Regions from separate parts of the Micromonospora sp. NPDC005173 genome, predicted to be linked through region 3. Evidence: predicted binding sites of a transcription regulator. Region 3 holds the regulator's gene; each other region holds the start of a gene.

Region 1 (10,119 bases), on a different contig from region 3:
CCCAGCGCAACGTCGCCTGACCCGGCACTCCCCCGCGACACCGCGAACCGCGCCCCCACCCGCTGAGGGCGCGGTTTCCGCGTCTTCCGGGTCGGAGCGCACGGATCTTGGACAGTTTCCGCTCCGTTCGCACGGAGCGGAAACTGTCCAAGATCTCCACGGGAAACCCCTGCACCGCCGCCGGCTCGCGGTCAGCGGACGTTGACGGTGACCGTGTGCCAGCCGGTGGCACCGTCCGGGACCACACCCTGCTCACGCTCGGTCTGGGTCTCCCCGGTCGCATCGGTCGCCCTGACCTGGAGCCGGTGCTCGCCCGGCGTGGCGTCCCAGCGCCACGACCACTGCACCCAGGTGTCCACCGACACCGTCGGGGCCAGCTCCGCCTCCTGCCAGGGGCCGCCGTCGACGCGCACCTCGACCCGGCGGATGCCCCGGTGCTGCGCCCAGGCCACCCCGGCCACCGTCACCGGGCCGGCAGTCAGCCGGTTACGCGAGCGCGGCGCGTCGATCCGCGACTGGGTCTTGATCGGCCCCTGGACGGACCAGCCCCGCGGCACCCAGTACGCGTCGAAGTCGGCGAACCGGGTCAGCTCCAGCTCTGTCACCCACTTGCACGCCGACACGTAGCCGTACAGGCCGGGCACCACCATGCGGACCGGGAAGCCGTGCTCGACCGGCAGCGGCTCCCCGTTCATGCCGATCGCCAGTAGCGCGTCCCGCCCGTCGCGCAGCGCGGCGGTGGGGGTGCCGCAGGTCCAGCCGTCGACCGACCGGCCGACGACCTGGTCTGCGTCCGCGTCCGGCTGGACCTCGTCCAGCAGTTCACGCAGGGGTACGCCGAGCCACCGGGCGTTACCGATCAGGTCCCCGCCCACCTCGTTGGAGACGCAGGCCAGCGTGACGTACCGCTCGACCAACGGCCGGGCGAGCAGGTCGGCGTACGTGTAGGTGCGCTCGGTGCCGACCCGCCCGTGGATCCGCAGCCGCCAGGTCGCCGGGTCCACCTGCGGCACCACCAACGCGGTGTCGATCCGGTAGAACCCGAAGTTCGGGGTGACGTACGGCGCGAGCTGGGCCAGCGAGAGGTCGGCGCCCGCCGGCAGGGCCGGTGCGGGGGCGACCGGCGCGGGCAGCCGGATCGCCTCCCGGGCGGCGGACACGCCGCGCCGCCCGGCCAGCCAGCGCCCGCCGAGTCCGGCCACCGTGGCCGTACCCAGCAACACCCCGGCGCCGGTGAGGAATCTCCGCCGCGACTCCGGGTTGACCCCGTCGTCCGACGCCCGCCCGACGGGCACCGGCGGCGCGGCCGGCGTCACCGAGCCCGGCAAGCCGTCCGAGCCCACCGAGCCCGCCGGCGCGGCCGGAGTGGGTGGAGTGGGTGGGGACCAGGGCCACGGGTCCAGCTCCAGCGGACCGGCGATGAACATCCACAGCACCAGGGCGCCGAGACCGCCGCCGACCAGCGACGGCAGCGCGTCGGCGGCGTCCGCGCCGGGACGGGTCAGCGCGGCGGCCACGCCGACGGCGGCGAACGCCGCGATGCCGGCCAGGCCGAGGGCCAACCGGCGCACCGCCAGCACCCCCAGCAGCGCGGCGAACGCTCCCAGCAGCAGCGCGGTGCCGACCAGGAGCGCGATCTTGTCGGCGGTGCCGAAGAGGTCGATAGCGAGCTGCTTCAGCGACTCCGGGACGGCGTCGACGACCACCCCGCCGACCGCGACCAGCGGTGCCGACCGGGGCCCGGTCAGCACCGCCACCGGTTCCGCGATCCCGATCGCGACGGCGGCGGCGGTGACTCCGGCCAGCGCGGCGTACCGCCGCGACATGGTGCTCATCGGCCCAGTGTGCGCGGTCATCTCACCCGGTCGCCAACCACGTCAGCGCTCGGTGCTGACCCCGGACGCGGACCGGGGCACACCGTCGTACGACGGTGTGCCCCGGGAAGGTACCGCTACCGGGTCAGAAGCCCGGGCCGTGCTGGTGGCCGTGACCGTGGCCGTGCCCACCGCCGGCGGCCGGCTCGGCCTGCTCCGGCTTCTCCACCACGAGGCTCTCCGTGGTGAGCAGCAGGCCGGCGATCGAGGCGGCGTTGGTGACCGCGTTGCGGGTCACCTTCACCGGGTCGATGATGCCGGCCTTGACCAGGTCGACGTACTCGCCGGTGGCGGCGTCGAGGCCGTGGCCCCACTCCTTGCCGGCGACCTTCTGGACCACGACGTAGCCGTCGTGGCCGGCGTTCTGCGCGATCCAGCGCAGCGGCTCGACCAGCGCCTTGCGCACGATCGAGACGCCGACCTTCTCCTCACCGGTGAAGCCCAGGTCGTCGTCGAGCACCGGAAGGATCTGCACCAGGGCGGCGCCGCCGCCGGGCACGGTGCCCTCCTCGACCGCAGCCTTGGTCGCCGCGATGGCGTCCTCGATGCGGTGCTTGCGCTCCTTCATCTCGACCTCGGTCGCCGCGCCCACCTTGATCACGGCGATGCCGCCGGAGAGCTTCGCCAGCCGCTCGGCCAGCTTCTCCCGGTCCCAGTCGGAGTCGGAGGCCTCGATCTCCTTGCGGATCTGGGCCACCCGGTCGGCAACGTCGGAGGACTGGCCGCCGCCGTCGACGATCGTGGTGTTCTCCTTGTCGACCACGACGCGCCGGGCGGTGCCGAGCACCTCCAGGCCGACCTGGTCGAGCTTGTAGCCCAGCTCCGGGGCGACCAGCTCGGCGCCGGTGGAGATCGCGATGTCCTGGAGCATGGCCTTGCGGCGGTCACCGAAGCCCGGGGCCTTCACGGCGCAGACCTTGAGGGTCTTGCGCAGCGAGTTGACCACCAGGGTGGAGAGCGCCTGGCCGTCCACGTCCTCGGCGATGATCAGCAGCGGCTTGCTGTTCTGCAGGACCTTCTCCAGCAGCGGCAGCAGCTCCTCGATCGCCGAGATCTTCTGGGTGGTGACCAGGATGTACGCGTCCTCAAGGACGGACTCCTGACCCTCCAGGTCGGTGACGAAGTTCGGCGAGATGAAGCCCTTGTCGAACTGGAGACCCTCGGTCACGTCCAGTTCGGTGGTGAGCGCGGAGCCCTCCTCGACGGTGATGACACCGTCGCGGCCGACCCGCTCCATCGCCTCGGCGATCAGCTCGCCGATGGTGGAGTCCTGCGCGGAGATCGTCGCCACGTTCGCGATCGACTCCTTGCCGGTGACCTCGGCGGCCCGGCCGAGCAGCGCCTCGGAGATCTTGGTGGCCGCCGCGTCGATGCCTCGCTTGAGGCCGGCCGGGTTGGTCCCGGCGGTGACGTTGCGCAGGCCCTCGCGGACCATCGCCTGGGCCAGCACGGTCGCGGTGGTGGTCCCGTCGCCGGCGACGTCGTTGGTCTTGGTCGCCACCTCCTTGACCAGCTGCGCGCCGAGGTTCTCGTAGGGATTGGTGAGCTCGATCTCCTTGGCGATGGTCACACCATCGTTGGTGATCGTCGGCGCACCGAATTTCTTGTCCAGGACGACGTTGCGCCCGCGCGGGCCGAGGGTGACCTTGACCGCGTCAGCGAGGGCGTTGACACCGTGCTCCAGCAGGTGCCGGGCGTCGTCCGAGAAGCTAAGGATCTTCGCCATGAATGTCCCTTCGAAGCGCCGTTGCCCCGGCCCGGCGAGCCGGACCGGGGCAACGACACTGATCGGTTGCTTACTTCTCGATGACCGCGAGGACGTCGCGGGCGGAGAGCACCAGGTACTCCTCGCCGGCGTACTTGACCTCGGTGCCGCCGTACTTCGAGTAGAGGACGGTGTCGCCGACCTTGACGTCAACCGGAACTCGGTTGCCGTTGTCGTCGACGCGCCCCGGGCCGACAGCGAGGACAGTGCCCTCCTGCGGCTTCTCCTTGGCGGTGTCGGGGATCACGATGCCCGACGCCGTGGTGGTCTCAGCCTCGTTCGCCTGGACCACGATGCGGTCCTCGAGCGGCTTGATCGCAACCTTGGTCGCGGTAGTCACGGGCATACCCTCCTGGGGTACTGGTTTCGTTGCCGGTCGGCGAGGCCAACCAGCGTCAATCTGCCTCATGCCACCGGGCGGGGCCGTCGTCGCGGGTGCCGGTCCGCCTGGCGTTTCGCACCCGGGTCGTGAGACCCGGGAGCTGGCACCCTCAGGGTGAGAGTGCTAATCGCAGGTTATTCCGTGGCTAGCACTCCGTCAAGGAGAGTGCCAACGCACCCTCCGCCGTGTCGCCACAGTTCCGCCAGTCGTTACCGCAACACGCCGGGAGCACCTCGCCGCACCGTGGCCACCTCCCTACCGTCGGTTGCCACCACCGGATGCCGACGAAGGGGAGCCGAGTGACCCGGATACCGACCCTGACGTTCCTGCACGAACAGCTACGCCGGGCACGCCAGGCGCGCGGGCTCAGCCAGGAGGAACTGGGCAAGCTGGTCAACTACTCATCGTCGTACGTGAGTGCGGTCGAGACCGGGCAGAGCCCGGTCAAGCCGGACTACCTGGCCCGCATCGACTCAATCCTGGACACCGGCGGCCTCTTCGTCGGCATGCTGGAGCTGGTCCGCTTCCACGCCGCGCCCGACTGGTTCCGCCCGTGGGACGAGATCGAGCGGGAGGCGGCGGCGCTGCGCTGGTACGACCCGACGGTGATCCCCGGCCTGCTCCAGTCCGAGGGGTACGCGCGGGCGATGCTCGGCGTGGGCGGCGAGCTGACCGCCGAAGAGGTGGAGACGCGGGTGGTGGCCCGGCTCGCCCGGCAGTCGCTGCTGACCGCCGACCCGCGCCCGCAGCTCGTCGCGGTGCTGGAGGAGCACACGCTGCGCCGCCAACTCGGCGACCGGGAGACCATGCGCGACCAGCTACAGCACCTGCTGGCCGTGGGCACCGCACCGAACGTGCAGGTCCGGGTCGTGCCGGCCGACGCCCCCTGGCATGTCGGGCTCAACGGCCCGTTCATCCTGGCCCGGCTTGAGAGCGGTGCCGAGCTGGTCCACCTGGACAACCAGCTCCGGGGGCAGACCGTGGACAGCCCGAACGACGTTGCCGCCCTGGAGCGGCGCTGGGAGACTGTGACCGGCGAGGCGCTGCCATGCCGGCAGTCCGCCCGGCTGATCGAGGAAGTGGTGCAGACATGGACCTGACCCACGCCACCTGGCGCAAGGCCTCCCGCAGCAACAGCAACGGCGGTGCCTGCGTCGAGGTCGCCGACAACCTGCCCGGCGTGGTCGCCGTGCGTGACAGCAAGGACCCGACCGGGCCGGCGCTCACCTTCACCCCGGCGAACTGGCGGGCCTTCGTCGCCGCCACGCCCACCGACTGACACCACCGTCCAGCCAGCCCGGCCGGCCCGGGACAATGACCGGGTGGATCTCGACCAGCTCGCTGCGCTGCGTACCCCCGAGGGGTCGGCCGCGCTCGCGGCGGCGGCCGGGCTGGCCGGCGGTGACCCGCTGGCCGCGGCGTCGGCCCTGCGCGCGACCGGCGTGCCGCCGGCACTGGCCTCGGCGGCACTGACCCAGGCCGAGCTGCGCCACCGGGCGGTCGGCAAGTTCGGCCCGGCCGCCGCCGGGATGTTCCTCACCCGCGCCGGGCTGGAGCAGGCCACCCGCCGGGTGGTCGCCGACCGCCGGGCCGCCCGGCTGCGGGCGGCCGGCGTGCGCACCCTGGCCGACCTCGGGTGCGGGCTCGGTGCCGACGCGCTCGCCGCCGCCCGCGCCGGCATCCGGGTGTATGGGGTGGAGGCCGACCCGGTGACCGCCGCGATGGCCGCCGCCAACGCCGCCGCTGCGGGGCTGGCCGAGCTGTTCACGGTCGAGTGCGGCGACGCCACCACGTTCGACGTCTCCGGCGTCGATGGCGTCTTCTGCGACCCGGCCCGACGCCGCGCCGGCACGGGGCGACGGATCTTCGACCCGCGCGCCTACTCGCCACCGTGGGACTTCGTCACCGGGCTGGCCGAGCGGGTGCCGCGCACCGTGGTGAAGGTCGCGCCGGGGTTGGACCACGCGCTCATCCCGACCGGCGCGGAGGCGGAGTGGGTCAGCGTGGACGGCGACCTGGTCGAGGCGGCGCTCTGGTGCGGTGAGCTGGCCGAGGTGCCCCGCCGCGCCACCGTGTACCGGCAGGAGGCGGGCGGTGACGAATTCCGCTGCCACCAGCTCACCGGCTCGGGTGCCGCCGAGGCGCCGGTCGGGCCGCCACGCCGCTACCTGTACGACCCGGATCCGGCGGTGGTCCGCGCGCACCTCGTCGCCGAACTGGCCGGCGAACTGGACGCCACCCTCGGCGACCCGAGCATCGCCTACCTCTACGCCGACCGCCCGACCCGCACCCCGTACGCGCGCTGCCTGGAGATCACCGATGTGCTGCCGTTCTCGCTGAAGCGGCTGCGGACGCTGCTGCGCGACCGCCGGGTGGGTCGGGTGGAGATCCTCAAGCGGGGTTCCGCGCTCACTCCGGAGCAGCTCCGGCGGGACCTGCGGCTGGCCGGTGACACGGCGGCGAGTCTGGTGCTCACCCGGGTCGCCGGGGCACCGACCGTGCTGATCTGCCGCCCGGTCGACTAGGTTCCAGAGTGTGGCGGGACAGGGCACTCCGGCGACAGCACTGCTGACCAAGCGCGGCATCGCGCACCGCACGCACCCGTACCGGGTGGCGCCGGACGCGCCGAACTACGGCGCGCTGGTGGCGGCGGCGCTCGGTGTACCGCCGGAGCGCGTGTTCAAGTCGCTGGTGACCGACGTCGACGGCGCGCTCACCGTGGCGGTCGTCCCGGTCACCGGCGAGCTGGACCTCAAGGCGCTCGCCGCAGCGGTCGGCGGCAAGCGGGCCGCGCTGGCCGACCGGACGGTCGCCGAGCGGGCCACCGGCTACGTACGGGGCGGAATCAGCCCGCTCGGGCAGCGCCGACGGCTGCCCACCGTGCTGGACGACTCCGCGCTGGACCTGCCGACGATCTACGTCTCCGCTGGCCGGCGTGGTCTTGAGCTTGAGTTGGCCGCCGCGGATCTGGTGGCGCTGACCGAAGCCCGGACCGCTCCGCTCCAGGCCCACTGACCGCTCGGTCCAGGGGAGGCCGACAGCGCCCACGTCCGCGCCAGATGATCACCGGGTGACGGCCGCGTTGCCGAACTGTTACCCCGACGAACGAAGTCCCCGCCCCGGCAGTCTTGTGGACGCGGCGACAGCGCCATACGTTGCCGGGCACAACAAACACCACACTCCCCACCCCCGGAAAGGACCCTGCACATGCGTAAGGGGCTCCTCACCTTCGCCACCGCGGGCCTACTGGCCACCGGCGGCACGGCGGCCTGTGGCGACACGTTCGGCGGAGTCGACCAGGCTGGCTCCGCCAAGACCCCGAAGATCGGCGTGATCCTGCCGGACAGCAAGTCCTCGGCGCGCTGGGAGGGCGCCGACCGCAGGTTCCTGGAGGAGGCGTTCCAGCGCGCGGGGGTCAAGTACGACATCCAGAACGCCCAGGGTGACAAGAGTCAGTTCCAGACCATCGCCGAACAGATGATCACCAACGGCGTCACCACCCTGATGATCGTGAACCTGGACTCCGGCACCGGCAAGGCCGTACTCGACAAGGCGAGGTCACAGGGGGTCGCCACCATCGACTACGACCGGCTCACCGTGGGCGGCTCGGCGCTCTACTACGTCAGCTTCGACAACGAGGCCGTCGGCAAACTCCAGGGTGAGGGCCTGGTGAAGTGCCTGGCCGACAAGGGCGTGCGGAAGCCGGCCGTGTCCTATCTGAACGGTGCACCGACCGACAACAACGCCAGTCAGTTGAAGAGCGGCTACAACTCGGTGCTCCAGCCGAAGTTCGACGCGGGCGAGTACACCCAGGGACCGATGGACGCGGTGCCGGACTGGGACAACGCCCAGGCCGCCACGATCTTCGAGCAGCAGCTGACCCAGGCCGACGGCCGCATCGACGGGGTGATCGCCGCCAACGACGGCGTCGCCAACGCTGTCATCTCGGTGCTGAAGAAGAACAAGCTCAACGGCAGGGTGCCGGTCACCGGCCAGGACGCTGACCCACAGGGCCTGCAGAACGTCCTCGCCGGCGACCAGTGCATGACGGTCTACAAAGCAATCAAGGAGGAGGCCGAGGCCGCGTCCGACCTCGCCGTCGCGGTCGCCCGGGGCAGGACCAAGGACACCGGGCAGACGGTCCGCGACCCGGAGACCGGCCGGGCCGTCCCCGCGGTCCTGCTGAGCCCCCGGGCCGTCTACCGGGAGGACATCGCGGACGTCATCGCGGACGACTTCGTCACCCGGGACGAGGTCTGCTCCGGTGGATACGCCAAACTCTGCGCCGAAGCCGGCGTCCGCTGATCGGCGTCCAGGCGACCCCGCCGACCGGCACGGCAGCAGACCTCCGCGCCGGACGGTGCCCGCCGGGCGCGTCCCAGAGCATCCCCTCCATCCGAAGGAGACCCCCCGTGTCCGGGAGACCCCTGCTGGAACTCCGTGGGATCGACAAGAGCTTCGGTCCCGTCCAGGTGCTGCGCGACGTGGCCTTCTCGGCCCATCCGGGTGAGGTGACCGCGCTGGTCGGCGACAACGGCGCCGGCAAGTCGACCCTGGTCAAGTGCATCAGCGGCATCCACCCCACCGATGCCGGTGAGTTCCTCTTCAACGGCGAGCCGGTGACCATCAGCAGCCCCCGGGACGCCGCCGCCCTCGGCATCGAGATCGTCTACCAGGACCTCGCGCTCTGCGAGAACCTCGACATCGTGCAGAACATGTTCCTCGGCCGGGAGAAACGCAACGGCATCGTGCTGGACGAGGCGACCATGGAGCAGATGGCCGCCGAGACGCTCGCCGGGCTCTCCGTCCGCAGCGTCACGTCGCTGCGCCAGCACGTCTCCAGCCTCTCCGGCGGGCAACGCCAGACCGTGGCCATCGCCAAGGCGGTGCTGTGGAACAACCGGCTGGTCATCCTCGACGAGCCGACCGCCGCCCTCGGCGTGGCGCAGACCGCCCAGGTCCTCGAACTGGTCCGCCGGCTGGCCGACAACGGCCTCGCCGTGGTGCTCATCTCGCACAACATGAACGACGTCTTCGCCATCTCCGACCGGATCGCCGCGCTGTACCTCGGCCAGATGGTCGCCCAGGTGAGGACCACCGAGATCACCCACGCCCAGGTCGTCGAGCTGATCACCTCCGGCCGCTCGGGCGGCTTCGGGCTCGCCGCCGACCCCGCCCCGGGCGGCACCGACAACGGCCTGTGGCCGGCCGATGTGAGCACAGGAGGCGTCCGATGACCACCACCGCCGTACGCCGGGATGACTCCCCGACCGTGCCCGAGGTGCCGACCATCGGCAGTCACCTGCGCACCTACCTGAGCCGGGTCCGCGGTGGTGACGTCGGTGGCCTACCGGCCGTCCTGGGGCTGGTCGTCCTCGGCACGGTCTTCTCGATCATGCGGCCGTCGTTCCTGTCGGCCGGCAACTTCGCCAACCTGTTCACGCAGGGCGCGGCGGTCACGCTGATCGCCATGGGCCTGGTCTTCGTCCTGCTGCTCGGTGAGATCGACCTCTCCGCCGGCTTCGCCAGCGGCGTATGCGCCGCGGTACTGGCCAACGTGGCCTCCGTGCTCGGCTACCCGTGGTGGGTCGCGGTGCTCGCCGCGATCGTCACCGGGGTGCTCATCGGCACCACCCTCGGTTTCCTGGTCACGAAGATCGGCATTCCGTCCTTCGTGGTCACCCTCGCCGGCTTCCTCGCCTTCCAGGGCATCGTGCTGATGCTGATGAAGGAGGGCCGGAACATCTCGGTCCGCGACGACGTGCTGCTCGCCATCGCCAACCGCAACCTCAGCCCGGCCGCCGGTTGGCTGCTGGCCGCCGTGGCGATCACCGGCTTCGCGGCGGCGCAACTGCTGCGGCACCGCAACCGGGCCGCTCGGGGGCTCGTCACCGACCCGTTCGCGGTGGTCGTCGCGCGCATCGCCGGGCTCGCCATCCTGCTGGGCATGGCGGTGTTCATCCTCAACCTGGAGCGCAGCCGCAACGTGCCGGCCGTCTCGCTGCGGGGCGTACCGGTGGTGGTGCCGATCATGGCGGCGCTGCTCGTTCTGCTGACCTTCGTGCTGCAACGCACCAGCTACGGCCGGCACGTCTACG
Region 2 (10,119 bases), on a different contig from region 3:
CCGGGGCACTACCTGGAATGCCTTCAGTTCATGCTGGCGCCCTTCCCGGCCGGCGGTGACCCGTTCACCGACGGCCGGCCGGAGCGCGCCCCGCAGGTGCTGACCAACTCGTGGGGCTGCCCACCGATCGAGGGCTGCGACCCGGGTGTGCTGCGACCGGCCACCGCCGCGCTGGATGCCGCCGGGATCTTCGTGGTCGCGGCGGCCGGCAACACCGGCCCATGGTGCGAGTCGATCGCCGACCCGCCCGCGCCGTACCCGGACGTGTTGACCGTGGGCGCGGTGGACGCGCACCGACGGGTTGCCGAGTTCTCCTCGCGGGGGCCAGTGCCGGGCGGCCTTCGCAAGCCGGACGTGCTGGCGCCGGGCGTGGACGTGGTGTCGGCCATGCCGGGCGGGGGGTACGCCGCGCTCGACGGCACCTCGATGGCTACCCCGCAGGTGGCCGGGGTGGTGGCGCTGATGTGGTCGGCGAACCCGGCGCTGGTCGGCGACCTGGCCCGGACGCGGCAGATCCTGCGGGACACCGCCACGCCGGCCGTGCCGACCTACCGCTCCCGCAACGCGGCGGACGCCTGCGGCGGCCCGGCGAACGTCACCGGGGCCGGCCAGGTCGACGCCTACGCCGCCGTCCGAGCCGCCCGGCCCTGAGCCTGCGGCTGTCCTCATCAACACGATGGCGGGAGTCGAAACCGGTACTCGGTGATCTAGGGTCGCGACCATGGACGCCGAGATCACCATCACCGAGCTGACCGTCGACCTGACCCCCGCCGTGGTGCGGCTCTGCGAGCAGGCGCTCGACCTGCCGGAGGACGCCACCGAGGCGGGGCCTGTGGTGGACGCGCTCTGGCCCCGGGCCGCCGCCGACCGGCTGGTCGTCGGGCTGGGCGCGTATCGGGGTGGGGACCTGGTCGGAGTGCTGCTCTGCTCGGTGTCATCGGCCGACCCGGGTCTCGGGCACGTGGACCTGGTCGCGGTGCTTCCGGAGCAGCGTCGCCGGGGTGTCGGCAGGGCGCTGCTGAGGCGGGCCGAGCGGGTGCTCGCCGAGCGCGGGGCGACCGAGGTGCTGCTGGCCGGGAACCCGCCGTACTACGCCTGGCCGGGCATCGACGTGCGCTACACCCCGGCGGTCTGCACCGCCCTGGCACTGGGTTACCGACAGGATCGGACCGCCTGGAACATGACCGCCGACCTGTCGTACGACGAGTCGCCGGCGCTGCGGTCCACCGAGGCGGCGGAGCGGCGGCTGGCCGGGCAGGGCATCACGGTACGTCGGGCGGAGCCGGCGGACCTACCGGCGCTGGCCGCGTTCGCCCGGTCCACCTTCGGTGGCGCGTGGGACGGGGAGCTGGCCGGGTCGGTGGGTCGCGAGGGCGCCGGTTGCCACCTGGCGGAGCGGGCTGGCGAGTTGCTCGGCTTCGCCGCCTACGGTTCGTCCCGACCGAGCTGGTTCGGGCCGATGGGCACCGCGCCGGCCGCCGAGGGTTCGGGCATCGGCGGGGTGCTGCTGCGGCGCTGCCTACGCGACCAACGGTCGGCGGGGCTGGACCGGGCGCAGATCGGTTGGGTCGGGCCGGTGCCGTTCTATTCGGGCAGCGCGGGCGCCCGGATCGAGCGGGTCTTCTTCCTGTACCGACGGACGCTCAACGGCGAATAACGGGCGAATAGGATATAGACCCAGATAGTCCCATTCGCCCGCGTCGGGCATCGACGCCCCCTACCGTTTCGGTAGAGGAGGCAGCCATGACCACGGATGACGACCAGACCGAGGACGGCCCGCCCGTCACCTGGAAACCGGTCGGCGAACTCCCCGGCCAACTGCCGTTCGACCGGCTCGACTACGGCGACGCCGAGCAGTTGGCCGAGATGGCAGAACCGGTGATCGAGGAGCCGCAGGAGATGGTGGACGCTCCCATCCAACTGCCTCCGCCGTACGACCGGGCGCAGAAGCGGCGCAACCAGCGCCCCCTGCCCACCTGACGACGAACGGGGCGGACCGCGTCAGCGGCCCGCCCCGTTCGGTGTCGGAACTGGACTCAGAAGTCCATGTCCCCGCCACCCGGGCCAGCCGGGGCAGCCGGGGTCTTCTCCGGCTTGTCCGCGACAACGGCCTCGGTGGTGAGGAAGAGCGCCGCGATGGAGGCGGCGTTCTGCAGCGCCGAACGAGTCACCTTGGCCGGGTCGATGATGCCCGCGGCCAGCAGGTCCACGTACTCGCCGTTGGCGGCGTTGAGGCCGTGACCCGCTTCGAGGTTACGGACCTTCTCCACCACAACGCCGCCCTCGAGGCCGGCGTTGACGGCGATCTGCCGCAGCGGGGCGTCCAGCGCGACCTTGACGATGTTGGCACCGGTCGCCTCGTCGCCGACCAGGTCCAGCTTGTCAAAGGCGGTCTTGCCGGCCTGCACCAGCGCGACGCCACCACCCGGGACGATGCCCTCTTCGACGGCGGCCTTCGCGTTGCGAACGGCGTCCTCGATGCGGTGCTTGCGCTCCTTGAGCTCGACCTCGGTGGCCGCGCCGACCTTGATCACCGCAACGCCGCCGGCCAGCTTGGCCAGCCGCTCCTGCAGCTTCTCCCGGTCGTAGTCGGAGTCGCTCTTGTCGATCTCGGCCCGGATCTGGTTGACCCGGCCCTGGATCTGCTCGGCGTCGCCGGCACCATCGACGATGGTGGTCTCGTCCTTGGTCACCACGACCTTGCGGGCGCGGCCCAGCATGTCGAGGGCGACGGCGTCCAGCTTGAGGCCGACCTCCTCGCTGATGACCTGGCCACCGGTGAGGATGGCGATGTCGGCGAGCATGGCCTTGCGGCGGTCACCGAAGCCCGGCGCCTTGACGGCGACGGACTTGAAGGTGCCCCGGACCTTGTTGACGACCAGGGTGGCCAGGGCCTCGCCCTCGATGTCCTCGGAGATGATCAGCAGCGGCTTGCCCGACTGCATGACCTTCTCCAGGATCGGGAGCAGGTCCTTGACCGACGAGATCTTGCTGTTGACGATCAGGAGGTAGGGGTCGTCGAAGACGGCCTCCATGCGCTCCGGGTCGGTCATGAAGTAGGCCGAGATGTAGCCCTTGTCGAAGCGCATACCCTCGGTGAGCTCAAGCTCCAGGCCGAAGGTGTTGCTCTCCTCGACGGTGATGACGCCTTCCTTGCCGACCTTGTCCATCGCCTCGGCGATGATCTCGCCGACGGTGCTGTCGCCAGCAGAGATGGAGGCGGTGGAGGCGATCTGCTCCTTGGTCTCGACGTCCTTGGCGAGCTTGGACAGCTCCTCCGAGACGCTCGCGACCGCAGCCTCGATGCCCCGCTTCAGGGCCATCGGGTTGGCGCCAGCGGCCACGTTGCGCAGGCCCTCACGAACCAGGGCCTGGGCCAGGACGGTCGCCGTCGTCGTGCCGTCACCGGCAACGTCGTCGGTCTTCTTGGCGACCTCCTTGACCAGCTCAGCGCCGATCTTCTCGTACGGGTCCTCGAGCTCGATCTCCTTGGCGATGCTCACACCATCGTTGGTGATGGTGGGGGCACCCCACTTCTTCTCGAGCACGACGTTGCGGCCCTTGGGGCCGAGGGTCACCTTTACGGCGTCAGCGAGCTGGTTCATGCCTCGCTCGAGGCCGCGGCGCGCCTCTTCGTCGAACGCGATCATCTTGGCCATACGGCGTTGTCCTCCTGGACACTCACGGGCCACCCGAGATGTGTGCCTCGGATGGGCCGCCTGGTGTACGCACCTTGGGACGTCGCCACCTGGCGACGACGACGTCCTTCGGCCGGGCCGGATAGCCCGCGACGACCGGCCATGTGCCGCCCCGGCGTCTCCACGCCGGTGCAACCTGGCCCCACCGTCCCGACCATTGGCACTCGCGGTATGCGAGTGCCAATACCTTGTTTAGCACTCTCCCCTGCCGAGTGCAAGCACGACTGCCGCTGTCAGCCGAGTTCCGCGGCCAGCCCGGCGCTGTTCACCGGCCCCTCATGAGCCCGCTGCTCGGCGTACGTCACCAGCAGCCCCACCATCTGCGCCAGATAGGCGGGGAGAGCCAGCACCGCTCCGAGGGCGAGAACCAGCACCACGCCGATCGCGGAACCTGGAGCGGCGAGCGGATCGACTCCGAACGGGGCGGTGCCGACCCCCTCCAGCACGCTCGCGACGAAGGTGCCGACAATCACCACCGCACCCACCAGCGCCACCCGCCCCAGCAGCAACCCCAACCGGTCGTGGAACATCCTGAACGACCGGCCGATCGGGTTGTGCCGCTCGAAGAGATAGACCGGCCCGGCCATGCTGAGCGCGAAGGTGAGGTAGATGCCGGGCAGGATGCAGAAGCAGATGCCCAGGCCGACGATCAGGCTGATCGCCAACGTCCACCCCCAGAGCCCGAGCGCCCGGCGCACGCCGTAGCGCAGCGCCTCACCCAAGCTCACCGGCCCACCGGCCGCCTGACGGGTGATCACCCAACTGCCGGCGGCCCAGCCCACGGACTGCACCAACCCGATCAGCACGCTGCCGACGATGATCACCAGGAACAAGGACGCCAGGTCGGTGAAGAAGTTGTCGGGCAGCGAGGTCGACTCGTCGACGGCGTTCGTGTCCCACTCCGCGGTCGGATCCAGCCCGAGCGAGAGCACCGACAGCACCGCCGCCGGCAGCACCTGGGTGAGCAGCAGGATGGGCAGCAGCAACCGCCAACCGCGCTGGAGCGCACCCAGGCACCGGTTGAACCAACCGCTCAGCCCGGCGCCGGGCGGCGTGACCAGCCGGTCGGACGGGTCGATGCCGGGCGGATACCACCCGGCGGCCGGTGGCCCGGGATACCAGTGCTGCCCACCGTACGGCCCGGAACCGATCGGGTAGCCGCCGGTGGGCGGGAACACCCAGCCCTGCGGCGGCGCGCCCGGTGGCGGCCCCCAAGCAGGCACGGTCGGATCCCAGCCGGGCGGACTGCCCGGCGGCGGGCCTCCAGCCGAAGCGGGCGGCGCGGTCGGATCCCAGCCGGGCGGGGTCCCCGGCTGCGGGCCCCAGGGGGACGGCGCGGTTGGGTCCCCGCCGGGCGGGGTGCCCCCGGGCGGGAGCCCAGCGGCACCGGGCGCGGTCGGGTCACCACCGGGCGGCGGGCCGGACGGGTCGGGCTGACCCGGTGGTGGGACGGCCGGGGGCGGCTGGTCGGACATGAACCCTCCTCAGCAACGGCTGGAACGGTTCACGATCCTCCAGGGTCCGGCCGCGCGGCGCAGCCCCGGGCCGGCGGCCTTACTGGCGGTGCCCGCTCAGGCGACGACGCGCACCCGCTCCGCCTGCGGACCCTTCTGGCCCTGGGCGATCTCGAACTCCACCCGCTGACCGTCGTCCAGCGCCTTGTAGCCGTCCATCTCGATCGCGGAGAAGTGGACGAACACGTCCTGACCGCCGTCGACGGCGATGAAGCCGTAACCCTTTTCGGCGTTGAACCACTTCACGGTGCCCTGTGCCACGGTGCACTTCCTCACTCTGCGCGGCGTGCCATGCCCCTGGCGCGCGGCACGGGCCGGCGCCGTCGGACCACCCACTCGGCGATCGATGACTACCGCTGAAACAGGTGACCGAAATCGCACGCTACACGAGGAGTGACGGCCGCGCACGACCACAAATCGGGCGCATCGGCGCCGTTTCCGACAGCACGAAGTCGGCCTCGTTTTCGATCAACCCGATCCACGCTCATGACTACCACGGCGCGGGCAGCCCGCCGGCCGTCCGGCGGCGATCGAGCACGCCGAAACCGTCGTCCACCCCTGTGATAGGCATGCGGGCATGACCACCGATCCGGGCGGAGTCGCCCTCCGGCAGGCGAAGGTCCGTCGGGTCCGGCCGGAGGACGCCGCCCGGATGCGGGCGCTGCGCCTGGAGATGCTCGCCGACGCACCGCTGGCCTTCCTGGAGACCGTGGCCGAGGCCGCGGCCCGCTCCCACACCGAGTACGCCGCCCGGGTCGCGTCCACCGCGACCGGGTCCGGTACCGCGCAGTTCATCGCCGACCCGGGAGGCCGGCTGGTCGGGCATGCCGGGGGCACGGCCGCGCCATACGAGGCGGGGTTGACCGTGATCTACGCCGTCTACGTCACGCCGGCCTGGCGGGGCATGGGGCTACTCGGCGAGCTGGTCGACGAGGTGGCCGCCTGGTCGCGCGCCTGTGGCCGGCCGGAGTTGCTGCTGGAGGTGGTGGTCGGCAACAACCGCGCCTACCGGGCCTACCAGCGGCTCGGCTTCACCGACACCGGCGTACGCGTCCCGCACCCGACCATCCCCGCGCTGACCGAACTCCAAATGCGACGACCAGCCTGAACCCCAAGAACCCTCCCAAGGCAGAACCCCGGTGATGTTTTCCAAGAGCCGGCTGCGTCGCGCCTAGCGTGCGCCGAGAGGGTTTCCGGGGCAGCCCGCCCCGCAGGGATCAAGCCTGACCGCCCGGAGCGGGGCGGGCTGCCCCGGAAACCCCAACAGCAACCAAAGACCAACGATCAGACAGGCCGCCGCGACTGCACGATCCGGAACCGATTCGCCACGTACGCGCCGTCGGTCAGCGCCGAGTTGGCCGCCGCGTTGGCGCCGCTGCCGTGGAAGTCGGAGAAGGCCGCCGACTGGTTCACGAAGACCCCGCCGGTGAGGTTGCAGGACAGGTGCACCCCGACCTCCACCGCCACCGCCTCGGTCGCGTCCAGCACCGCCTCGTCCGTGGAGTAGACCCCCGCGGTGAGCGCGCCCTTCTCGCCGACCGTCCGGTGTAGCAGTTCCAGGCTGTGCGCGGTGGAGTCGGTGGCGATGGCGAACGAGATCGGCCCGAACCACTCCCGGCCGTAGGTCTCCGCGTCGTCCGCGCCCAGCTTCACGATGGTCGGGGTACGCACCACCGCGTCGGCGTACGACGGGTGCGTGACGGCCCGCGACTCCAGCACCGGCTCGCCGACCTTGGTCACCTCGGCCAGCCGCTCCAGCACCCCGTCGTTGACGATGGCACCGGTCAGCTCCACACCCCGGGCCGGGTCGGCGGTCAGCTTGCCGACCGCCGCGGCGATCCCGCCGGCCACCTCGTCGAAGCTCTTGTGTCCCTGGTCGGTCTCGATGCCACCGGCCGGGATGAGGAAGTTCTGCGAGGTGGTGCACATCTGGCCGCTGTACAGGGTCAGCGTGAAACCGAGGTTGCGGCACATGCCGGCGAAGTCGTCGGTGGAGTCGATCACCACCGTGTTCAGCCCGGCCTTCTCGGTGTAGACCGCCGCCTGCCGGGCGTGCGTCTCCAGCCAGTCGCCGTACTCGGTGGAGCCGGTGAAGTCGACGATCTTCACGGCCTGGTGCAGGGCCAGGTCGCTGGCGAGCTTCTCGCCGGGCGTCTCGGCGGCCAGCGTGATCAGGTTCGGGTCGAAGCCGGCCTCGGCGAGCACCTCCCGGGCGTACTTCACGGTGATGGCCAGCGGCAGCACCGCGCGCGGGTGCGGCTTGACGATCACCGGGTTACCGGTGACCAGTGAGGCGAACAGCCCCGGGTACGAGTTCCAGGTCGGGAAGGTGTTGCAGCCGATCACCAGCGCCACCCCGCGGGGCACCACGTGGAACGTCTTGGTCATCCGCAGCGGGTCACCCTTGCCGGCGGACTTCTCCCACCCGGCCGTCGCCGGGTGCCGGGTCATCTCGGCGTACGCGTACGCCAGCGCCTCCAGCGCCCGGTCCAGCGCGTGCGCGCCGCCCGCTTGGAAGGCCATCACGAACGCCTGGCCGCTGGTGAACTGCACCGCGTTGGCCAGCTCGAAGATGTTCTTGTGCAGCCGGTCGAGGATCTCCAGGCAGACGCCCACCCGGGCCTGCGGGCCGGCGTCGCGCCACGCCGGCAGCGCGGCGGTGGCGGCGGCGACCAACTGGTCCACACCGGCGTGCGGGTAGCGCACCGCCAACTCCACCCCGAACGGGCTCGCCTCGGTGGCGACCCGGTCGCCGGTGTCCGGCTGGTCGAGGGGGAAGTCGCCACCCAGGTACGCCTCGAAGGCGGCCTTGCCGTCGGCGGCGGCGGTCTCGCCGTACACCCGAGGGCTGGGGGACTCGGGATAGGCGGACCAGTAGCCCCGCTCCGTGATCGCGGTCAGCGCACGGTTGAGGGTGTCGGCGTGCCTGTCGTACAGGGGATGCGGGGTCTCCGTCATGCCCGCCATCATGCCTGAGGAGCGCCCGTGAGCAGTAGCGCCGATACCCGTCAGAGAGTGAGCTGCCAGTTGCTCCAGGAGTCCACCGGGCGGAACCCGAGCCGCTCGTTGATCGCCACCATGTAGCTGTTGCTCGCCGCGTTGAAGGTGTCGATGACGCGTACCTCCTGCTCGTGGGTGAGCAGATGATGCAGGTTCTCAATCTTGGCGAGCAGGCCGAGCCGGTGCCCCCGGTGGGCCGGGTCGACGATGGTGATCTGTTGGAACGCGTGCCAGTCGGCGGAGGCGCCCACGTCCAGCAGCGTCCAGGCGACCAGCCGGCCGGACTCCTCGTGCAGCACCCCGAGGTTGTAGCGCCGCCGACCCCGGGCGTCCAGGGCCCGTTCGGTGCCGCGGATCCGCTCGGCGTCCACCTGCTCCGGTTCCCACTGCACGTCTCCCATGGGCGCGTCCATGAGCAGCCTGCCGTCCAGGTAGGCGACGTCCGCCACGTACTCCTGCGGGGTCGCACCCTGCCAGCAGACCGACCGGTAGCCCTCGGCCAGGGCGTGCGCCTCGGCCAGCGCCGCCCGCAGCGCGACCCGGTCGATGGTGCCGACCTCGAGTCGGCGACGCACCTCGGCCAGCGCGGACTGGGCTCCGGTCGCGGCGGCGAACGCGTCACCCGCCACCGTTCGGGCCGGCCCGTCGGGCAGCGCCGAGACGGTCATCGCGACCACCCGCTTGCGTCCGCGCTCGCGCAGCAGGCGTACCCCGTGCTCGTGCAGTGCCCGACCGACGCCCCGCCGCCGCAGCTCGGGATGCACCACCAGCTCGGCGGTGGCGTTTTCGGTGTTGTCGAGCTGCGGCAGGTCCAGCTGGACATAGCCGGCCGGTACGCCGTCCAGTCGGGCCAGCGCCCAGAGCGTCTCGGTGCCGGGCATCGGCGTGTGGAAGAACGCGTCGAAGCGACGCCGGCAGAAGGGCGGGAAGTCCGGGAGATCGGCGTCGTTGGCCGCCGCGCCGATCCGGTACGCCTCGTCGACCGAAGCTCGGTCGGCGCCGTCGAACGACGCGATGGTGATGCTCATGCCGCCGAGCGTGCACCCCGGGAAAGCGATCGGGCCAGCGAATATTCGCTGGCCCGATCGAACGTGGTCGGGAGGGACACTCGCACAACGCCTCCGGCGCTGGGTCGCAAGAACTTCAAAAGTCTCCGGCGAAATGCCCTCCCGCAGGGAGCATCTTGCGCCGTCCGGTTCCTGCCGTCAAGTCCAGAGCGGTGGGTTTTCCACACTCACTGCGAAAAGCCAGTTACCCGGCGGATCGGCCCGATCCCCCGTCCGGGCGATCCCCTATCCCCCGCCCGACCCTGCCAGCCCCACCCCTCCGGCGCGGCGCGGGGCTGGGCGGGGGGTGTGATCAGCCCAGGAGGCCGGCGTCGCGGGCCGCGCGGAGGGACGGCTTGATGTGGTGGGTCGGGCCGACCTGGCCGGCTACCGCGTCGATGGTCTTCAGCCCCTCACCGGTGTTGAACACCACGGTCTCCGCCGTCGGGTCGAGCCGACCGGACTCGACCAGCTTGCGCAGCACCGCCACGGTGACCCCGCCGGCGGTCTCCGCGAAGACGCCGGTGGTACGGGCCAGCTGCCGGATGCCGGCGCGGATCTCGTCGTCGTCGGCGTACTCCATCCAACCGTCGGTGCGGCGGACCGCCTCCAGGGCGTAGAGGCCGGCGGCCGGGTCGCCGATGTTCAGCGACTTGGCGATGCCGGTGGGCTTGACCGGGGTGATCGTGTCGGTATCGGCGTGCAGAGCGGTGGCGATCGGGTTGCAGCCTGCGGACTGGGCACCGAAGACCTTCCAGCCGCCGGCCGGCGCCTCGACCAGCCCGATCTCGACCAGCTCGGAGAACGCCTTGTCAATCTTGGTGAGCAGTTCGCCGCTGGCCATCGGGATGACCACCTGGG
Region 3 (10,119 bases):
TGGCGCACGGGTCCCTTCCCGGCGTTCGCGCCGGCTACGGCAGGATGCCCTGCATGACGGATCGGGCGGTACTGGTGACCGGGGCCTCGCGCGGAATCGGGCGGGCGGTGGCGACAGCGTTCGCGGCCGGCGGCGACCGGGTGGCGATCCACCACCGCGACTCGGCGGACGCGGCCGAGGAGCTGCGCGCGCAGCTGCCCGGCGAGGGGCACGTGGTGGTCCGCGCCGACCTCACCGACCCGGATGCGGTGCGGGCCATGGTGGACCGGGCCGCCGAGCTGCTCGGTGGGCTGGACGTGCTGGTCAACAACGCCGGGGTGTACGGCGACCGGGACGACCCGCACCCGATCTTCGGCGCGTCCTACGAGCAGTGGCAGCGGCGCTGGCGGCAGGTGCTGGAGACCAACCTGACCGGTGCCGGCAACGTCATCTGGTGTGCCGCCCAGCACATGCGGGAGCGCGGCGGCCGGATCGTCAACGTCTCGTCCCGGGGCGCGTTCCGCGGCGAGCCGCAGCAGCCGGCGTACGGCGCCAGCAAGGCGGGGCTGAACGCGCTGGGCCAGTCCCTCGCCGTGGCGCTCGCGCCGTACGGCATCGCGGTGGCCACCGTCGCGCCGGGCTTCGTGGCGACCGACATGACCACCGAGCACCTGCGCGGCGAGAGCGGCGCGGCGATCCGCGCACAGAGCCCGTTCGACCGGGTGGCCCGGCCGGAGGAGATCGCCGCCGCGGTGCACTGGCTGGCGTCGCCGCAGGCCGAGTGGGCCTCCGGCACCATCGTCGACCTCAACGGCGCCTCCTACCTGCGCAGCTGACCGCCGGGGTACAGCTGTCGGACGGTCACCAGCGGCCGAGCCGGGTGGCGAGCACGCTGAGCGCCGCGACCCCGGCCGTGGAGGTGCGCAGCACCGCCGGCCCGAGCCGCACCGGCCGGCCTCCGGCCGCGCGGAACGCGGTCAGTTCGGCCGCGTCGATGCCGCCCTCGGGGCCGACCACCAGGACGATCTCCCCGGCGGTCGGCAGCTCGGCCGTGGTCAGCCGCTCCTCGGCCTCCTCGTGCAGCACGAACCCGGCGGCGGCACCGGCGATCCGGCGGGCCACCGTGGCGGTGGACTCGTCCGGTGCACCGGCCACCACTGGCAGCCACGGCCGGCGGGCCTGCTTGGCCGCCTCCCGGGCGGTGGCCACCCACTTCTCCCGGGCCCGTACGCCCCGGTCACCGCGCCACTGGGTCACCGAACGGGCCGCCGCCCAGGGCACGATCTCGTCGACCCCGACCTCGGTCATCGCCTGCACGGCCAGCTCACCCCGGTCGCCCTTGGCGATGCCCTGCACGGTCACCAGCCGGGGTACGGGCGCGTCCGCGTACCCCCGGGAGGTGATGGTGAGCTCCAGGCTGCCCCGGCCGACGGCGGTTACCACGGCGGCGGCCGTGCCGCCCCGGCCGTCGGCGAGCAGCAACTCCTCGCCGACCCGCAACCGCTGCACGGTGGCGGCGTGGTGCCCCTCGGGACCGTCGAGGGTCAACGCGTCGGCGGTGGGCAGGGACTCGACCAGGAACAGCGGCGCGGACACGATGATCAGGCTAGCCGCAGTGGTCAGGCGTGACCGTTGAACGCGTCGCGCATCCGGGAGAAGAAGCCGCCCTGCTTGGACAGCTCGGCGACCTCCTCGCCGCGGGTCTTGGCGAAGTCGCGCAACATCCGCTCCTGGTCCGGGTCGAGCTTCGTCGGCGTCCGGACGTCCAGGTGCACGTAGAGGTCGCCCCGGCCGGTGCCGCGCAGGTGCGGCACACCCCTGGCGCGCAGCCGCAGGGTGCTGGCCGGCTGGGTGCCGGCCTTGACGTCGACCGTCTCCTCGCTGTCCAGCGTCTTGATGGTCAGTCGGGTGCCCAGTGCCGCCGCGGTCATCGGCACGGTGACCCGGCAGTGCAGGTCGTCGCCCTTGCGGGAGTAGACGTCGTGCGGCCGCTCGTGGATCTCCACGTAGAGGTCACCGGCGGTGCCGCCACCCGGGCCCACCTCGCCCTGCTGGGCCAGCCTGATCCGCATGCCGTCCTCGACACCGGCCGGGATCTTGACGGTCAGCGAACGGCGGGTACGCACCCGGCCGTCGCCGGCGCAGGTGGGGCAGGGGTGCGGGATGGTGGTGCCGTAGCCCTGGCAGACGGTGCACGGCCGGGCGGAGACCACCTGGCCGAGGAAGGTGCGCTGCACCGACTGCACCTCGCCCCGACCGCCGCACGCCTCGCAGGTGGCCAGGTGGGTGCCGGCGGCCGTGCCGGCGCCGGAGCAGGTGGTGCAGAGCACCGCGGTGTCGACGGTGATCGGCGCCTCGACGCCGAACGCCGTCTCGTGCAGGTCCAGCTCAAGGCGCAGGATCGCGTCGGCGCCCGGCCGGGTCCGCGGACGCGGGCCACGGGCGCCACCCGCCGCACCGCCGAAGAACGCGTCCATGATGTCCTGGAAACCGACGAACGGGCCGGCCCCGCCCGGACCGCCCGGACCACCGGCGCCGCCGCCACCACCGGGGGCGAGCGGGTCGCCGCCCAGGTCGACGATCTGCCGCTTCCGGTCGTCCGAGAGGACCTCGTACGCGGCGTTGATGTCCTTGAACTTCTCCTGTGCCTCCGGGTCCGGATTGACGTCCGGGTGGAACTGGCGCGCCAGCTTGCGGTAGGCGCGCTTGATCTCGTCGTCGGAGGCTTCCCGGCTCACACCGAGAATGCCGTAGTAGTCCCTGGCCACTGCGTTCCGTGTCCTCATGTTCGTCTCGCGTTGCGCCGGTCGTCGGCCGGAGCCGGCCGTCGGCCCTGACTGGTCAGTTCTGGGCCAGCAGCTCGCCCACGTAGCGTGCCACGGCGCGCACCGTGGCGATGTTGCCGGGGTAGTCCATGCGGGTGGGCCCCAGCACCCCCAGGCCGCCCACGATGGTGGCGCCGGGGCCGTACCCGGTGCTGACCACCGAGGCGGCGCGCAGGTTGTCGAATTCGTTCTCGTCGCCGATCAGCACCCGGGTCGTGCTCGGCTCGGTCTCGCCGATGAGCTTGAGGAGCACGACCTCCTCCTCCAGCGCTTCGAGGATCGGGCGCAGCGAGCCCTGGAAGTCGAGCAGGCCGCCCCGGGTGAGGTTGGCGGTGCCGGCCAGCGCGATCCGCTCCTCGTGCCGCTCGACCAGCGTCTCCAGCAACACCGTGGCGAGGGTGGTCATCGTCGGACGCAGCTCGGTCGGCGCCTCTTCGACCAGCGTCTGCACCAGCGGCGGCGTATCGGACAGCCGGGCGCCGGCGAGCTTCTCGTTGACCAGCCGACGCAGGTCGGTGACGTCGTCGGCGGGCACCGGCCCGGGCAGCTCGACCAGCCGCTGCTCCACCCGACCGGTGTCGGCGATCATGACGAGCATCAGCCGGGTGGTGGAGATCGGCACCAGCTCCAGGTGCCGCACCGAGGATCGGGCCAGGCTCGGGTACTGCACGACGGCGACCTGCCGGGTCAGCTGGGCGAGCAGCCGCACGGTGCGGTGCACCACGTCGTCGAGGTCGACCGCACCGACCAGGAAACGCTCGATGGCCCGGCGCTCGGCCGGGCTGAGTGGCTTGACCCGGGACAGCCGGTCGACGAAGAGGCGGTAGCCGCGGTCGGTGGGCACCCGGCCGGCACTGGTGTGCGGCTGCCGGATGTAGCCCTCCTCCTCCAGCACGGCCATGTCGTTGCGGACCGTGGCCGGGGAGACGCCGAGCTGGTGCCGCTCGACCAGCGCCTTGCTGCCGACGGGCTCCTGGGTGGAGACGTAGTCCTCGACGATGGCGCGGAGCACGGCTAGCTTGCGGTCGTCGAGACCCATCCTCCGCACCTCCTGTCGCACGTCGGCCGCCGGCCACGGTGGGGCCGGCGGACCGTCCTGGCACTCGACTGTAACGAGTGCCAGTCTACGTCGGCGTACCCGCCGGCGCGATGATCAAGGTCGTCGCTGTCCGTTCAGCCGGGCCGACCCGGCGGTGTCGCTCTGGTGCGGCGTTGCCACGGGCCCTTACCGTGACATCCATGACTGAACCACCTCGCCCTCCCGGCGCGGGAGACCCCGGCGGATACCCGACGGACCCGACATCCCCGCCGCCATCTCCGGGCGCCTCGGCCGAGCCACCCACCGCACCACTGTCCGGGGCACCCGGCCCGGGCGGCTATCCCCCGGCCGGTGGCTATCCGCCGCCCACTGGTGACCAACCGCCGTCGGGTGGCTACCCTCCGTCGGGCGGCTATCCGCCAGCCGGGGGCTACCCTCCTGGCGGCTATCCGCCCGGTGGCGCCTACGGCGGCCCCGGCGGCGGCTACGCCAACAACGAGGACAAGACCTGGGCGCTGGTCGCGCACTTCGGCGGCGCCGCCGGGATGATCATCAGCGGCGGCGTGCTCGGCTGGATCGGCCCGCTGGTGGCGATGCTGGCCCGGGGCAACCAGTCCCCGACGGTTCGGGCGCACGCGGTGGCGGCGCTCAACTTCCAGCTCATCTGGTCGATCGTCGGCCTGGTCGGCTGGGTGCTCTCCTGCATCGTGATCGGCTTCATTCCGGTCGCGGCGGCGATCATCCTCGGCGCCGTGTTCGGCATCATCGCCGGGATCAAGGCCAACGAGGGCCAGCTCTACCGCTACCCGCTCTCCGGCAGCTTCATCAAGTGATCCGGGCCGGCCGCTCCCCCGGCCGGTCCGGCACACCGTCGCGCCGACCGGGGGGCGGCGCGACGGTCAGGGCAGCAGGTCGCGGACCACGGCGTCGGCGAGCAGCCGGCCGCGCAGGGTGAGCACCGCCCGGCCGGCCGCGTACTCCGGGGCGGCCAGCAGGCCGCCGGCCAGCGCCCGCTCGGCGCCGGCCCGGCCGGTGGCGTCGAGCACCGCCAGCGGCAACCCGGTGGCGAGCCGCAGCCGGAGCATGACGTCCTCCATGTGCGCCTCGTCGACGGTGAGCACCTCCCGGGCCAGGCCGGGCGACGCGCCGGCGGCCAACCGCTGGGCGTACGCCGACGGGTGCTTGACGTTCCACCAGCGCACCCCGCCGACGTGGCTGTGCGCCCCGGGGCCGAGACCCCACCAGTCCGCGCCGGTCCAGTAGAGCAGGTTGTGCCGGCACCGGGCCTCGTCGGTGCGGGCCCAGTTGGAGACCTCGTACCAGGACAGGCCGGCTGCGTCGAGGGCGGCCTCCGCAGCCAGGTAGCGGTCCGCGGCGACGTCGTCGCTGGGGTACGGCAGCTCACCGCGACGCATTCGGGCGGCCAGCCGGGTGCCGTCCTCCACGATCAGGGCGTACGCGCTGACGTGGTCCACCCCGGCGGCCACCACCTGGTCCAGAGAGGCGGCGAAGTCCTCGGCCCGCTCCCCCGGAGTGCCGTAGATCAGGTCCAGGTTGACGTGCTCGAACCCGGCGTCGCGCGCCTCAAGGGCGGCGGCGGTGGCCCGGCCGGCACTGTGCCGGCGGTCGAGGATCGCCAGCACCCCCGGTGAGGCGGACTGCATGCCGAGCGAGATCCGGGTGTAGCCGGCTGCCCGCAGCAACTTCAGCGATTCCGGGGTGACCGACTCCGGGTTGGCCTCGGTGGTCACCTCGACGTCGGCGGCGAGCCCCCAGGTGCGGTCGATGCCGTCGAGGATGCGGGCCAGGTCGTCGGCGGGGAGCAGGGTGGGCGTGCCACCGCCGACGAAGACCGTGTCGACCCGCGGCGGTGGGCTGTCACCGAGCACCCGGGCGGCGAGCGCCAGCTCGGCCAGCACCGTGTCGGCGTACCCCTCACGGCTGGCACCGCCGCCCAGCTCGCTCGCCGTGTAGGTGTTGAAGTCGCAGTAGCCGCAGCGGCTGGCGCAGAAGGGCACGTGCACGTACACGCCGAAGCCGCGCTGGCCGACCGCGGCGGTGGCGGTGGCGGGCAGCGATCCGTCGACGGGGACGGTCTCACCATCTGGAAGGACGCCGGGCATGGCCACTAGTGTGCCCGGCATGACCTCTCCCGACGTCCTCGTGCGGGTCGCCACGGCCCGCGGGGTGACCACCCTCACCCTGGACAGCCCGCACAACCGCAACGCACTCTCCACAGCCCTGATGACCCAGCTACTGGGCGGGCTGGCCGACGCGGTCGCCGACGAGGCGGTCCGGGTGATCGTGCTGGACCACACCGGCCCGGTCTTCTGCTCGGGTGCGGACCTGAAGGAGACCGCCTTGGCGTACGCCAGCGGGACGGTGCCGGCCGGGATGCTGGGCGAGGTGCTCGCCGCGATCTGGGAGTGCCCCAAGCCGGTGCTGGCCCGGGTGGCGGGGCCGGCGCGGGCCGGCGGGTTGGGCCTGATCGCGGCCGCCGACCTGGCGGTCTGCGCCGACGAGGCGACGTTCGCCTTCACCGAGGTGCGGATCGGGGTGATCCCCGCGGTCATCTCGGCGACCGTGCTGCCCCGGCTGCACCCGCGCGCCGCCGCCGAGCTGTACCTGACCGGGGACACCTTCGACGGCCGGCGGGCCGCCGAGATCGGCCTGGTCACCGCCGCCGTCCCGGCGGACGGGCTGGACGCGGCGGTACGCCGGTACTGCGACTCGCTGGTGCGCGGCGCGCCCGGCGCGCTGGCCGGCGCGAAGGACCTGCTGCGCCGGCCGGGCACCGCCGAGCTGCGCGGCGAACTGGCCCGGCTGTCGGCGCTGTCGACGGGCTACTTCCTTGGCGACGAGGGACGCGAAGGGGTCACCGCGTTCCGGGAGAAGCGGGACGCCAGCTGGGTACCCGCTGCGGATTAGCCGGTTTGTCCTGCCGACGGCGGGGAACGCCACTCTGGCCTTCCCCGCTCCCCTCGGGCGTGAACCGGTCGGACGACCCGGACGACGCCATCGGGGACGTACGCTTGGCGGACTGTCGATCTGGGGGTGTGGGTGCGAACTCGTGCAGCCGTGGCGGGCGGGGTGGTTCTCATCCTCGTCGCCGTGATCGCAGTCTGGCTCGTCGTGCGGCAGGTCGGGGACCGTCTGCAGCTACCACTGGCGAGCCGGAAATGCACGGTCCAAGCCGACGGCCGGGTCGCCCTGGACGCCGACCAGATGGCCAACGCGGCGACCATCGCGGCGATCGGCGCACAGCGCGGGATGCCAGAGCGGGCCGTGGTGGTCGCGCTTGCCACCGCGTACCAGGAGTCCGGGCTACGCAACCTCGCCGACGGCGACCGTGACTCGGTCGGCCTGTTCCAGCAACGTCCGAGCCAGGGCTGGGGCACCCCGACACAGATCCGCGACCCGCGCTACGCGGCGAACCGGTTCTACGCGGCACTGAAGAAGGTGCGCGGCTGGGAGAAGATGCGGGTCACCGACGCCGCCCAGCGGGTGCAGCGCTCGGCGTTCCCCGAGGCGTACCAGAAGTGGGCCGACGACTCCGAGGTGCTCAGCCGGGCGCTACTGGGCGACGTCACCGGGGCGGTCGCCTGCACGGTGGGGCGTACCCCGGTAATGCACGGCGCGGCAGCGGCCGCCCAACTGACCCGCAACCTGGTGCTGGACTGGGGGTTGTCGGGCACGGACACCGCAGGCCAGACCGGGCTGGCGGTGACCGCGGGCGACCAGCGCGACGGCTGGCGGTACGCGCACTGGCTGGTCTCGCACGCCCAGGACCACGGGGTGAAGCGGGTCCGCTTCGGCGACCTGGAGTGGACCGCCCGGGACGGCACCTGGGGGCGGGTGACCGGTGAGCAGAGCGCGGCCGGTCAGGTGGTGGCCGAGGTGTTCGCCGAGGGGTGAGCGGCCCGGATCTCTTAACCGGCAGTCACCGCACAATCGGACAACGGCCAACAGACGCCGCTATTTATCGCGGAAATCTGACTCTACGGAGTGGCTCCGCTGCGCATGGTCCGGCTGAGGTCCATTCCTGTCATGCGCACTCCCCGCCGCCAAGGTGATCGCGTTACGATCGGCGGCCTGTGCCAGAAATGGTTTCACCTCATGGGGAGGGGTACGACGCGGTGTTCGATTACGGCGACCGGACCGGCTACGAACCGATCAGCGACACTGACCGCAAGGAGTTTCACGAGCAGGGCTTCCTCCTGCTGCGCAACGTCCTGACGGAGGACCACCGGGCGGCGCTGGAGGCGGCGGTCGACCGCGTCTACGCGGAGGAGCAGGCAAAGGGCACCACCAAGAAGGACGGCACCCTGCACCTGCTGGGCTTCCTGGAGCGCGACGAGCTCTTCGGTGAGCTGCTCACCCACCCGATCGCCTTCCCGTACATGTGGGGGCTGGCCGGCTGGAACATCTACACCCACCACAACCACCTGGACGTCACTCCGCCGGCCGCCGAGCCGGAGAAGCCGTACTGGGGTTGGCACCAGGACGGGTACCGGCAGAACTCCGACCCGGAGACGATGGACCCGAACCTGCCCCGGCCGATGTTCTCGCTGAAGGTCGCGTACGTGCTCTCCGACCTCTCCGAGACCGGCCGCGGCGCCACCAAGGTCATCCCGGGCAGCCACCTGTGGAACTCGCTGGACCGGCCCAAGGACCTCAGCGTGCACAACCCCGACCCGGAGGGCACGGTGGAGATCACCGCCAAGCCGGGCGACGCCTTCATCTTCGACCGCCGGCAGTGGCACTCCCGGTCGACGAACCTGTCGACCATCACCCGCAAGATGCTCTTCGTGGGCTACACCTACCGGTGGATCCGCCCGCTGGACGAGCTGCACCCGGACGTGAACGGCGAGTGGTACCGCAACCGCACGCCGGTGCAGCGCCAGCTGATCGGTGAGGGCACCCACACCGCCAACTACTGGGGCATCAACTGGGACGGGTACGTCGACGACGAGATCCCGCTGCGCAAGGAGCTCAAGGAGCGCGGCCAGCTGGACCGCAGCGTCCCCTGGCTTCGCTGAGTCGTTAGCCGAGAGCCCCTGACATCGCCGATGTCGGGGGCTCTCGCGTGTCCGCCGCCCGGCCGGCCCTTCGGCGCGGCCGGCCCGCGGTTAGGAGGCTTCGCGGAGGCGCAGGTCGGCCAGCCACACCTCGGCCAGGTCGCTGAGCGCGACGCCGAGAACCTCGCTGAGGCAGACCACCGTGCCGAACGCGGGTGCCGGGAGCCGGCCCACCTCGATCTTGCGCAGCGTCTCCGGTGAGATGCCGGCCGCCAAGGCCACCTCGACGGGGCTGCGGCCACCTCGGGCGACCCGAAGCGCCGCCCCGAGACGTTGCCCCGCTGCGATCTGTTCAGGTGTGAGCGGTGGGCGAACCATGTCAGCAGGATAGATCCGCCTTCTCGGACCGGCAACGCCCACCGGCCGGCGCGCCGACCAGCGTGGTATAAATATACCGCTACGAAGAGGGAAGGGTTGATCGTGATCGAGCTTAAGTCCCCTGAGGAGATCGAACGGATGGCCGTGACCGGCCAGTTCGTCGGCGAGCTGCTGGCGGAGCTGCGGGAGGTCGCCGCCGTCGGGGTCAACCTGATGGACCTCGAGCACCACGCCCGTCGCCGGATCAAGGAGCGTGGCGCCGAGTCCTGCTACTGGGACTACACGCCGTCGTTCGGTCGCGGCCCGTTCCGCAACGTCCTGTGCCTCTCGGTCAACGACGCCGTGCTGCACGGCCTGCCACACAACTACGCCCTGCGCGACGGTGACCTGCTGAGCATCGACATGGCGGTCGGGATCGACGGCTGGGTCGCCGACTCCGCACTGTCCGCCGTCATCGGCACCCCCTCCCCGGATGACCTGAAGCTGATCGAGGCCACCGAGGCCGCGCTGGAGGCCGGGATCGACGCCGCGCGGTTGGGCAATCAGCTCGGCGACATCTCCGCCGCCATCGGCGGGGTCGCCCGCCGCTACGGCTACCAGGTCAACGCCGAATTCGGCGGGCACGGCATCGGCCGCACCATGCACGAGGCCCCACACGTGGCCAACGACGGCCGCTCCGGCCGGGGCATGAAGCTCAAGCCCGGCCTGACGATCGCGATCGAGCCGTGGTTCTGCCACAGCACCGACAAGATCAAATATGACAAGGACGGGTGGACGATCCGGTCCGCGGACGGCTCGCGCACGGCCCACTCCGAGCACACCGTCGCGATCACCAAGGCCGGCCCTCAGGTGCTGACCCCCCGCCCCGGGCACGACACGA

The links. The regulator HrcA, encoded in region 3, represses chaperone genes, less so after heat shock. The targets are predictions, from matches to a motif close to GGTTNGCACNCTCNNNNNGAGNGTGCNAACC.
Region 1: a site for HrcA is predicted at 4,120-4,150, ahead of groES (co-chaperone GroES). Genes of this name have one in related genera too.
Region 2: a site for HrcA is predicted at 3,854-3,884, ahead of groL (chaperonin GroEL). Genes of this name have one in related genera too.

Annotation. Positions count from the first base shown of each region.
Region 1 covers NZ_JBEXIK010000016.1:129,719-139,837, forward strand. Annotated here, with positions in the region: gene ABZV00_RS19725 (WhiB family transcriptional regulator) at 1-20, shown strand, start outside; gene ABZV00_RS19730 (molybdopterin-dependent oxidoreductase) at 192-1,835, opposite strand; gene groL (chaperonin GroEL) at 1,960-3,600, opposite strand; gene groES (co-chaperone GroES) at 3,671-3,985, opposite strand; gene ABZV00_RS19745 (helix-turn-helix transcriptional regulator) at 4,321-5,121, shown strand; gene ABZV00_RS19750 (DUF397 domain-containing protein) at 5,112-5,300, shown strand; gene ABZV00_RS19755 (methyltransferase domain-containing protein) at 5,344-6,546, shown strand; gene ybaK (Cys-tRNA(Pro) deacylase) at 6,557-7,036, shown strand; gene ABZV00_RS19765 (substrate-binding domain-containing protein) at 7,229-8,326, shown strand; gene ABZV00_RS19770 (ATP-binding cassette domain-containing protein) at 8,434-9,258, shown strand; gene ABZV00_RS19775 (ABC transporter permease) at 9,255-10,119, shown strand, end outside.
Region 2 covers NZ_JBEXIK010000002.1:239,425-249,543, forward strand. Annotated here, with positions in the region: gene ABZV00_RS04140 (S8 family serine peptidase) at 1-651, shown strand, start outside; gene ABZV00_RS04145 (GNAT family N-acetyltransferase) at 722-1,657, shown strand; gene ABZV00_RS04150 (hypothetical protein) at 1,744-1,980, shown strand; gene groL (chaperonin GroEL) at 2,037-3,659, opposite strand; gene ABZV00_RS04160 (hypothetical protein) at 3,932-4,921, opposite strand; gene ABZV00_RS04165 (cold-shock protein) at 5,270-5,473, opposite strand; gene ABZV00_RS04170 (GNAT family N-acetyltransferase) at 5,790-6,320, shown strand; gene paaN (phenylacetic acid degradation protein PaaN) at 6,497-8,170, opposite strand; gene ABZV00_RS04180 (GNAT family N-acetyltransferase) at 8,221-9,240, opposite strand; gene thrC (threonine synthase) at 9,572-10,119, opposite strand, start outside.
Region 3 covers NZ_JBEXIK010000020.1:30,833-40,951, forward strand. Annotated here, with positions in the region: gene ABZV00_RS21915 (SDR family oxidoreductase) at 54-815, shown strand; gene ABZV00_RS21920 (16S rRNA (uracil(1498)-N(3))-methyltransferase) at 841-1,575, opposite strand; gene dnaJ (molecular chaperone DnaJ) at 1,599-2,747, opposite strand; gene hrcA (heat-inducible transcriptional repressor HrcA) at 2,821-3,843, opposite strand; gene ABZV00_RS21935 (DUF4870 domain-containing protein) at 4,044-4,676, shown strand; gene hemW (radical SAM family heme chaperone HemW) at 4,743-5,966, opposite strand; gene ABZV00_RS21945 (enoyl-CoA hydratase-related protein) at 5,986-6,771, shown strand; gene ABZV00_RS21950 (hypothetical protein) at 6,898-7,758, shown strand; gene ABZV00_RS21955 (phytanoyl-CoA dioxygenase family protein) at 7,980-8,882, shown strand; gene ABZV00_RS21960 (helix-turn-helix transcriptional regulator) at 8,973-9,239, opposite strand; gene map (type I methionyl aminopeptidase) at 9,342-10,119, shown strand, end outside.